3 regions of the Nocardiopsis tropica genome follow, and region 2 is predicted to be linked to each of the others. Evidence: predicted binding sites of a transcription regulator. Region 2 holds the regulator's gene; each other region holds the start of a gene.
What was found. The regulator HrcA, encoded in region 2, represses chaperone genes, less so after heat shock. The targets are predictions, from matches to a motif close to TTGGCACTCTCNNNNNGAGAGTGCCAA.
Positions count from the first base shown of each region.

Region 1: a site for HrcA is predicted at 2,191-2,217, ahead of groL (chaperonin GroEL). Genes of this name have one in related genera too.
Region 3: a site for HrcA is predicted at 1,731-1,757, ahead of ACFQBR_RS19580 (FmdB family zinc ribbon protein). Genes of this name have one in related genera too.

Region 1 is NZ_JBHSUF010000019.1:46,482-49,751, reverse strand. Features, by position in the region: gene ACFQBR_RS25970 (ABC transporter ATP-binding protein) at 1-209, shown strand, start outside; gene groL (chaperonin GroEL) at 396-2,027, opposite strand; gene ACFQBR_RS25960 (ABC transporter permease) at 2,438-3,235, opposite strand; gene ACFQBR_RS25955 (ATP-binding cassette domain-containing protein) at 3,232-3,270, opposite strand, start outside.
Region 2 is NZ_JBHSUF010000001.1:268,135-271,404, forward strand. Features, by position in the region: gene ACFQBR_RS01110 (DUF3097 domain-containing protein) at 94-966, opposite strand; gene hrcA (heat-inducible transcriptional repressor HrcA) at 1,142-2,155, shown strand; gene dnaJ (molecular chaperone DnaJ) at 2,160-3,270, shown strand, end outside.
Region 3 is NZ_JBHSUF010000011.1:260,682-263,951, reverse strand. Features, by position in the region: gene ACFQBR_RS19590 (MscL family protein) at 74-478, opposite strand; gene ACFQBR_RS19585 (SAF domain-containing protein) at 574-1,224, opposite strand; gene ACFQBR_RS19580 (FmdB family zinc ribbon protein) at 1,332-1,712, opposite strand; gene ACFQBR_RS19575 (5-formyltetrahydrofolate cyclo-ligase) at 2,088-2,720, opposite strand; gene galU (UTP--glucose-1-phosphate uridylyltransferase GalU) at 2,925-3,270, shown strand, end outside.

The DNA.
Region 1 (3,270 bases), on a different contig from region 2:
CGGCCCGCCACCTGGAGAGGTCCCTGGCCGGTGTGCTGTCGGGGCGGACGGTGGTGGCGATCGCGCACCGGCTCCACACGGCGCACGACGCCGACCGGATCGCGGTGGTGGAGGACGGCCGCGTCAGCGAGCTGGGCAGCCACGACGAGCTGCTGGCCCGCGGGGGCTCGTACGCCGACCTGTGGCGCGCCTGGCACGGGGAGGTCTGAGCCCGCGTACACGGCTACAGCCGTCCGGGGCCCGGGGCCGGTCCCGTGCCGACACCGCCCGACGGTCCCCGCGCCGGTAGTCCCCAGAGGCACCGGCCCCGGGAACGGCGAAACCGGGCGGCCCCGAAGGGCCGCCCGGTCGTCGCGGGCGAGGTCGCGTACCGGACCCCAGAACTCCAGGAGGTCCTAGAAGTCCATGCCGCCCATGCCACCGGTCGGGTCGCCGGTGGGAGCCGACGCCTTCTCCGGCTTCTCGGCGATGACGGCCTCGGTGGTCAGGAACAGACCGGCGATGGAGGCCGCGTTCTGCAGGGCGGAGCGGGTGACCTTGGTCGGGTCGATGACGCCGTCCTTGAACAGGTCGGTGTACTCACCGGTGGCGGCGTTGAGGCCGAAACCGGGCTCCAGGTTGCGGACCTTCTCCGCCACGACGCCGCCCTCGAGGCCGGCGTTGATGGCGATCTGCTTCAGCGGCTCCGCGATGGCGCGACGCACGATGTCGGCGCCGATGGCCTCGTCGCCCTCGAGGTCGAGCTTGGCGAACGCGGGGACGCTGGCCTGCAGCAGCGCGACGCCACCGCCGGGCAGGATGCCCTCCTCGACCGCGGCCTTGGCGTTGCGGACGGCGTCCTCGATGCGGTGCTTGCGCTCCTTGAGCTCCACCTCGGTCGCGGCGCCGGCCTTGATGACGGCCACGCCGCCGGCCAGGCGGGCGAGACGCTCCTGGAGCTTCTCGCGGTCGTAGTCGGAGTCGGTGCGCTCGATCTCGTTGCGGATCTCGTTCACGCGACCGGCGATCGCGGTGGCGTCACCGGCGCCGTCCACGATGGTGGTCTCGTCCTTGGTGACGACGACCTTGCGGGCACGGCCGAGCATGTCGAGCTCGGTGTTCTCCAGCTTGAGGCCGACCTCCTCGGTGATGACCTGGCCGCCGGTCAGCACGGCGATGTCGCCGAGCTGGGCCTTGCGGCGGTCACCGAAGCCCGGGGCCTTGACGGCGACGGACTTGAAGGTGCCGCGGATCTTGTTGACGATCAGCGTCTGGAGGGCGCCGCCCTCCAGGTCCTCGGCGATGACGACGAGCGGACGACCGGCCTGGAGGACCTTCTCGACGACCGGCAGGAACTCGTTGTTGTTCGAGATCTTGGAGTTGACGATGAGGATGTAGGGGTCCTCGAGGACCGTCTCCATGCGCTCGAGGTCGGTGGCGAAGTAGGGCGAGATGTAGCCCTTGTCGAAGCGCATGCCCTCGGCGAGCTCCAGCTCGAGCCCGAAGGTCTGCCCCTCCTCGACGGTGATGACGCCTTCCTTGCCGACCTTGTCCATCGCCTCGGCGATGGTCTCGCCGATCTGCGGGTCGCCGGCGGAGATCGAGGCGGTGGAGGCGATCTGCTCCTTGGTCTCGATGTCCTTGGAGAGGTTGCCGAGCTCCTCGTTGATGCGGGAGACGGCGGCCTCGATGCCGCGCTTGAGGCTGATCGGGTTGGCGCCGGCGGCGACGTTGCGCAGCCCCTCGCGGACGAGGGCCTGGGCGAGCACGGTGGCGGTGGTGGTGCCGTCACCCGCGACGTCGTCGGTCTTCTTGGCGACCTCCTTGACCAGCTCGGCCCCGATCTTCTCCCAGGGGTCCTCGAGCTCGATCTCCTTGGCGATGGAGACACCGTCGTTGGTGATCGTGGGGGCGCCCCACTTCTTCTCCAGAACGACGTTGCGGCCCTTCGGGCCGAGCGTGACCTTGACGGCGTCCGCGAGCTGGTTCATGCCGCGCTCGAGGCCGCGACGGGCCTCCTCGTCGAACGCGATCAGTTTGGCTGCCATTGGATTCTTGTCCTCCCGTGACCGGGCTGATACGCGATGGGACGAGGCATGCGCCCGCGACGGACGACCGGAGCGCTCCGACAACCCTGCTGTCGGGAGCCACGGTCTCGCAGCCTCGATCCGGTTAGCACTCAAGGAAGGCGAGTGCTAACCAGGTCCCTTTTTAGCACTCGACCATGGAGAGTGCAAACGATGTGGTCACGATTTCCCCTCCCCTCCTACCAGCATCTACCTGCACATACACCCCGTGATGAGCGGTTTTCCGCGCTCAGCGGACAGGCTCCGGCACCCTCCGTGCCTGCGCGAACGGCCCGCTCCGGCCCGGGGCCCGGTGCAGGCCCCGGGCCGGAGCGGAGGTCCGGAACGGGCACGGGCCGAAGCGGAGCGGAGGCCCGGAACAAGCACGGCCCTCAGGAGCTGAGCCTGCGCATCGCCCGCGAGCCGAACGCCAGCGCGGCGACCGCCAGCGCGACCGCGACGGCCCAGCCGATCCCGACCGACAGGTCCCAGTCGCCCGCGAACAGGGCCCGTTCGGCGTCCACCACGTACGCCACCGGGTTGAGCCGGGACAGGCCGTACAGCCACGACGGGGCCAGCTCCATCGGCAGCAGCACGCCGGACAGCAGCATCAGCGGCATGATCACCGTCTGGAGCACCGGAGCGAACACGTAGGTCTGCTTCACCGCCATGGCCGTCAGGTACGACAGGGTGGACAGGCCGATCCCCAGGACGGCGAGCAGGAGCAGGCCGACCACCGCGCCCGCCACGGAGATCCGCAGTCCGAAGGGGATCACCAGCACGATGATGAGCACCATCTGCGCCATCATCTGCGCCACGTCCCGTAGCACCCGGCCGAGCAGCAGCGACACCCGGCTCGCCGGGGTGGCCAGCATCCGCTCGTGCGCGCCGGAGGCCATCTCCGGAAGCAGCCCGAACCCGGCGAACCCCGTGGTGAACAGGGCGACCATGACCAGCAGGCCGGGCACGAACCACTGCCAGGGGTTCTCGCCCTCGGCCCCCGCGAGCCCGGTGAGCAGGGGCGCGAACAGCACCAGGTACAGGATCGGCTGGAGCATCCCGAAGCCCAGGAGCAGGGGCCGGTGCAGCAGCGGGCGCATCTGGCGGACGAACACGGTCCAGGTGTCGCGCGCGACGCCCGACCCGCGCGCCGGGGCCGCCCCGGTCCTCGGCTGTTCACTCACGGTCATGCCTCCTCCTCGCGCAGGCTGCGCCCGGTCAGGGT
Region 2 (3,270 bases):
GCGGGCGACCGCGGCGCCGGACACCGGGTGTCCGGACCGCGCCCTGGGCAGAATCCTAGGTCCTGGGGCCGTACCGGCGCGAAAACGGCCCGGTCACGGGTGGGCGCCCCGACCCGACGACGGGCCCCGGGGCTCGTCCGGATGGGGCCCCGTGACGAAGTCGATGAGCTCCTCCACGCGTCCGAGCAGCGAGGGCTCCAGATCAGCATAGGTACGGACCGATCCGAGGATCCTGCGCCACGCCTCACCGGTCTCCAGCCGCCACCCGAGGGCCTCGACGACGCCCTCCTTCCAGGGGCGCCCGCGCGGAACCTCCGGCCAGGCCCCGATCCCCACGGCGCCCGGCCGCACCGCCTGCCAGACGTCGACGTAGGGGTGGCCGGCGACCAGCACGTGCTCCCCGCGCACCCGCTCGGCGATCCGGCTCTCCTTGGACCCGGGGACCAGGTGGTCGACGAGGACCCCCAGGCGGCGGCCCGGGCCGGGGGAGAAGTCCGCCACGATCGAGGGCAGGTCGTCGACGCCCTCCAGGAACTCGACGGCGATTCCCTCGACGCGGAGGTCGTGGCCCCAGACCTTCTCCACGAGCTCGGCGTCGTGCGCGCCCTCCACGTAGATCCTGCTCTCACGCGCCGTGCGCGCGGCGGCCCCGGGCACCGCCACCGAGCCGGACGCGCTCCGCAGGGGTCCCCGCGGCGCGGGCGCGGGGCGCACCAGGGTCACGGGTCTCCCGTCGAGCAGGAAGGCGGCCGGGCCGAGGTCGAACACCCTGCGGCGCCCCGCGCGGTCCTCCAGGGTCACGCTGGACCTGTCCCACGTCACGACCGCTCCGCAGAAGGCCTCGTCGGCGTCCTCCACGACCAGGTCCCGACTCAGGGCGACCTCGCGCACGGCCCCCTTGCGGGGCAGCCGCCAGTCGCCTGCGAGCACGTCGCGGCCGTAGCGGCCGGTTCCCTTGGTAGCCACGGTCGTGCAGTCTACTGGGGGAGGGTGTCGGTTCATCCGCGCCGTGGCGCACGTCGCGGCTCCGGAGGGAAGATCCGGCGCCTCCTCCGGTGTTACCGCCGAGGGGTAGCCGTCCGGGTTTGCGGCCGGGCATAGAATTAGCACTGAGGACCCCGGAGTGCCAGGAGGTGGCGAGTTGCTGGACGAGCGCAAGCTCGCTGTCCTGCGAGCGGTCGTGGAGGACTTCGTCAACACGAACGAGCCCGTCGGCTCCAGGGCGCTGGCCGACCGGCACAGGCTCGGGGTCTCTCCCGCGACCATCCGCAACGACATGGTCGCGCTGGAGGAGGACGGGTACATCGCCCAGCCCCACACCAGCGCGGGACGCGTGCCCACGGACAAGGGGTACCGGCTCTTCGTCGACCGGCTCTCCTCCGTCAAGCCCCTGTCGGCGCCGGAGCGCCGCGCCATCGAGTCCTTCCTCGCCGGAGCGGTGGACCTGGACGAGATCGTCGCGCGGACCGTGCGGCTCCTCGCGCAGCTCACCCGCCAGGTCGCGATCGTGCAGTACCCGTCGCTGACCCGTTCCTCGGTCCAGCACGTCGAGCTGGTCCCCCTGGGGGGCCAGCGGGTCATGATGGTCGTGATCACCGACACGGGCAGGGTCGAGCAGCGCGTCATCGACGGCCTCGGCGAGGTCAACGGAACCGCGGTCAACGACCTGCGCTCCATGCTCAACCGCGCCATCTCCGGTCTCCACCTCGGAGAGGTGCCCGACGCGGTTGAGGACCTGCCCGCGCAGGTTCCGCCCGAACACCGCCAGATGGCGGTGGCCGTCCTCTCCGTCCTGCTGGAGAGCCTCGTCGAGCGGCACGAGGAGAAGATCGTCCTCGCGGGGACGGCCAACCTCGCCGCCGTGGACTTCGCCGCCAGCCTGCGGGACGTCCTGGAGGCGCTGGAAGAGAACATGGTCCTCATCCGTTTGCTGGGTGAGGCGAAGGACCCGTCAATGCTCACGGTGCGCATCGGCGCGGAGAACTTCCACGAGGGTCTCCGGTCCACCTCCATCGTCTCGGCCGACTACGGTGTGGGAAACCAGTCGCTCGCCAAGATCGGTGTCGTGGGGCCCACCCGGATGGACTATCCGGGAACAATGGGAGCGGTACGCGCCGTGGCTCGGTATGTCGGACAGATTTTGGCAGGACAGTAACTCAGTGGCCAGAGACTATTACCAGGTTCTCGGGGTGCGTCGCGACGCGTCCAAGGACGAGATCAAGAAGGCGTACCGGAGGCTCGCGCGCGAGCTCCATCCGGACATCAACCCCGACCCCGCGACCCAGGAGCGCTTCAAGGAGGTGACCCAGGCCTACGAGGTCCTCTCCGACGAGAACAAGCGCCGGATGTTCGACATGGGCCAGGACCCCTACGCTCCCGGCGGTGGCGGCGCGGGAGGCTTCGGCGGCGGGGGCGGGTTCGCCTTCGACGACATCATGAACGCCTTCTTCGGCGGCGGCCAGCCCGGCGGGCGCGGCCCCCGGGAACGGGTCCGGCGCGGGCGCAGCATCAAGATCCGGGTCGAACTGGACCTGGTGGAGACCGCGTTCGGGGTCAGCAAGGAGATCACCTTCCCCACCGCGATCCTGTGCGAGACGTGCCAGGGTGAGGGGACCGCGGCCGGTTCGCACCGCACCACGTGCGAGATGTGCCACGGCCAGGGCGAGGTCTCCCAGGTGACGAGGTCCTTCCTGGGCCAGGTCATGACCTCCCGCCCCTGCCCGCAGTGCTCGGGCCAGGGCTCGGTCATCACCAACCCCTGCGGCGACTGCGCGGGGGAGGGCCGGGTGCGCGAGAAGGTCACCCGTACCGTCAAGATCCCGGCCGGCGTCGACGACGGCACCCGGATCCAGCTCGCCGGAGAGGGTGAGGTCGGCCCCAACGGCGGCCCGCGCGGCGACATCATCCTGGAGATCATCCAGCGTCCCCACCCGACCTTCGAGCGGCGCGGCGACGACCTGCACTGCACGGTGACGGTCCCCATGACGGCCGCCGCGCTGGGCGCGTCCTTCGCCTTCGACACCCTGGACGGGACCGAGAACATCGATCTGCGGCCGGGCACCAACTCCGGCCACGTCATCACCCTGTCCAACAAGGGCGTCACGCACCTGGACGGGGGAGGCCGGGGCGACCTGCGCATCCGCGTCGACGTGGAGACCCCGGGCAAGCTCGACGAGGAGCAGGAGAACCTCCTCCGCAAGTTCGCCGAGCTGCGCGGCGAGGACCAGTCCCCGGGGCGGTTCAGCCCCGGGCACGGCGGCCTCTTCGCCA
Region 3 (3,270 bases), on a different contig from region 2:
CGGTCCCGTGCTCCGCGACGGCCGGGCGGCCCCGGGGCCCGCGGGGACCGGACGGTCTGCGGCCCCGGAGCGGTCAGACGGTCTCCGGCACGACCTCGCTCGTGCAGTGGGAGCACCGGGACGCCTTCTTGTCGATGTCGACGCAGCAGTAGGGGCAGGCCCGGGTGGTGGCCTCCTCGGCCTTGACGAACCTCTCCATGAGCTTGCCGAGCGGCAGGACGATCAGGAAGTACAGGACCGCGGCGGTGATCAGGAACGAGATCAGGGCGTCGATGAACGAGCCGTACATGAACCGGCTGCCGTTGATCTCGAAGTAGAGGTCGCCGAACGTGGGGATACCGCCGAAGATCCCGATCAGCGGGGTGATGAACCCCTCGGTGAACGCGGTGATGAGGTTGGCGAAGACCGTGCCGATCACGACCGCGACCGCCAGCTGCACCAGGTTTCCCTGGAGCAGGAACTTCTTGAAGCCTTCCATGGAACAGCCCTACGTACTCGATGTGTGTGGGAGGGCCGGCGCGTCCGAGGGGCGCTCACCGGCGCCCGCCAGCTTTCACCACCACACGTCATCGGTCAACCGCGAATGGTGATGGACAGGCGTGACGCCGTGGCGTGGCCCGCCAGACTCCGGGCCTCCGCGGGCGTCGCGGCGATGAGGATCAGCGCGCCTCCCCCGCCGCCCCGGTCGGACTCGGCCGGAAGGGCGAGGACGGGGCGGTCGCTGACCACCTCCACGGCGGGCCCCGCGCGCACCGGGGCGAACTCGTCGGGGCTCCCCGCGGCGAGGACGTCCACCCGGCTGCCGGGGGAGAGGAGCCCGACCGCACCGGGGTCGGAGACCCGTACGGGGACGGCCACCAGGCCGGGCCCGTACGGGCCCGCGGGAGGGTCGGAGAGGCGGGCGTCGGTGATCACCTCGCCCCGGCGTACCGGGGACGTGAGGGAGAGGCCCGCCGCCTCCGTGTCGGCCGGGAGCGCGCCGTCCGGCACCGCGTCGGAGGGCAGGGGGCGCGGGGCGAGGTCGCCCGCGGCGAGCGGTGACGTGGCGTCGAGGTCCCTCGCGGCGACGAGGACGAGGCCGGCCGGCTCCGGGGGCGGGCGTACCGCCAGCACGGCGCTGAGGAGCGCGGCGGCCGCGAGGAGGGCGGCGACGACGCGCCGGTGCCGGTCGAGCAGGCGGGTGAGCGCCCGGCGGTGCCGGTAGGGGGGTGGTGCGCTGGTCATGTTCCAACGCTAGGCCGCGGCGGGGCCGTGCGGCCGTTGTCCACAGGCCGGACGTGCCGAGCGCCGCCGAGTGTTCGGCGGCGCTGCGTCGGTCAACGGCCCTGCGGCTAACCTGCCGCGGCGGCGGTGCTGCTGGTCGTGCTGGTGCTGGTGCTCGTGCCGGCGCCGGTGCCCGCCTTGGAGCCCGAGTCGCCGGAGGAGCTCTTGGCGTCCGTGCCGGAGGAGGCGGTGCCGCCGGACTCGGAGGAGCCGGAGTCCTTGCCGTCGCCGGAACCGGCGTTGGAGCCGGTCAGGACGGAGCTGTTGGAGGTCTTGCCGCTGTCGGTGCGGTAGAAGCCGGAGCCCTTGAAGACGATTCCCACGGCGGAGTACACCTTGCGCAGGCGTCCCTCGCACTCGGGGCAGACGGTCAGCGCGTCGTCGCTGAAGCTCTGCACGACCTCCATCTGGGCGTCGCACTCGGTGCACGCGTACTGGTACGTAGGCACTGTTCCGGGTCCTCCTTGCTGGCACTCTCGCCCGTTGACTGCTAAATAGTACGCGCTCGCCGACCGGAGCCGCGACAGCACCTCGCGCCGAGCGCGCGGCAGCGGCCCAGGTGCCGGAACGGTGGCGTCGCCGGGGCGCGACCGCCAGGGACAACGCCCGGCCCGGGCGGGATAATCCCCGCCGCCACGGGCCGGGAAGGACGCCCCGGCCGACCGCCCGGACCCCGCTCCCGGACCGCTCCTCCCCGCGAGGGCGCCCCCGGCGGGCGGTCCGCACCCCGTCCGCGGGCCGCCGTCCGCGCTCGGGCCGTCCTTCGGCGGGACCGCCACCCGGCCCGCGCGTCCGCGGGCCGCCGTCCGCGCCGGGGACCCGCGTCACACGGTGTCGTCTCCCCCGGGCCACACCCCGCCCGCGAACACGCGCAGGCCGCCGCCGGGTGTGAGGACGGCGTCCACCGGCCGGTCGTGCGGCTCGGCGGGCAGGGAGTCCACGAGCTCGTCGTCGTGCACCAGGGCGATCGCCGGGGTGTGCGGGCCCTTGTGCGCGAGTGCGCGGTCGTAGCAGCCGGCGCCCCGGCCGAGCCGGTTCCCGTTCCGGTCCACCGCGAGGGCGGGGCAGACCACCGCGTCCGCCCGGGCGAGCGCCCCGGGGCCGTAGCGGTGCCCGGTGGGCTCCACCAGGCCGTGCCCGGCCGGGGCCAGGCCCTCGGGCCCGTCGAAGGCCGCCCAGTCCAGGTCGCCGCCGGGCAGGAACACGGGCAGCAGGACGTACGTGCCGCGCTTCCACAGGGCCGTCACCAGCTTGCGGGTGCCGGGCTCCCCTCCGACGGAGTAGTAGCACGCGACCGTCCCACCCATGGCGAGCCACGGGACGCCCATCAGGGCGTCCCGGACCGCCGACCCGACCCGCGCGCGCTCCTCCGCGCCCCGGGCCCGCCGCCGGGCGAGGACGTCCCCGCGCAGCCGGGCCTTCTCCGACGGACCGCCGTCACCGCTGCTCCCGCTCATGGGGCCAGTGTGGCAGCGGGACGGACCGGGCGGCGAGGGGGCCGCTCCCGCCGGGGCGGTCCGGGCGCGTCCGGCGGAGCCTGCCCCGGGCGGTGAACGCCCGGTGGCGGTTTGCGCTCCGCCGCCCGAAAGAGCGGGGACTTCTTGGCGCCCGGCCGGGCGTCGGGGCGTCGAGACGGCCGGGGACTGTCCTAAAGTGCCGACATGAACGACGCCACCGAGCAGAAGCGACCCTCCGCGTCCGCGCCCGTCACCAAGGCGGTCGTGCCCGCGGCCGGCCTGGGCACGCGGTTCCTCCCCGCGACCAAGGCCACGCCCAAGGAGATGCTGCCGATCGTGGACAAGCCCGCGATCCAGTACGTCGTGGAGGAGGCGGTCGCCGCCGACCTCAAGGACGTCCTGATGATCACGGGACGCAGCAAGCGCTCCATCGAGGACCACTTCGACAGGGCCTACGAGCTGGAGGAGGCACTGGAGGCCAAGGGCGACGACGCCCGGCTGCGCTCGGTGCGCGAGTCCAGCGACCTCGCCCAGGTCCACTACGTCCGCC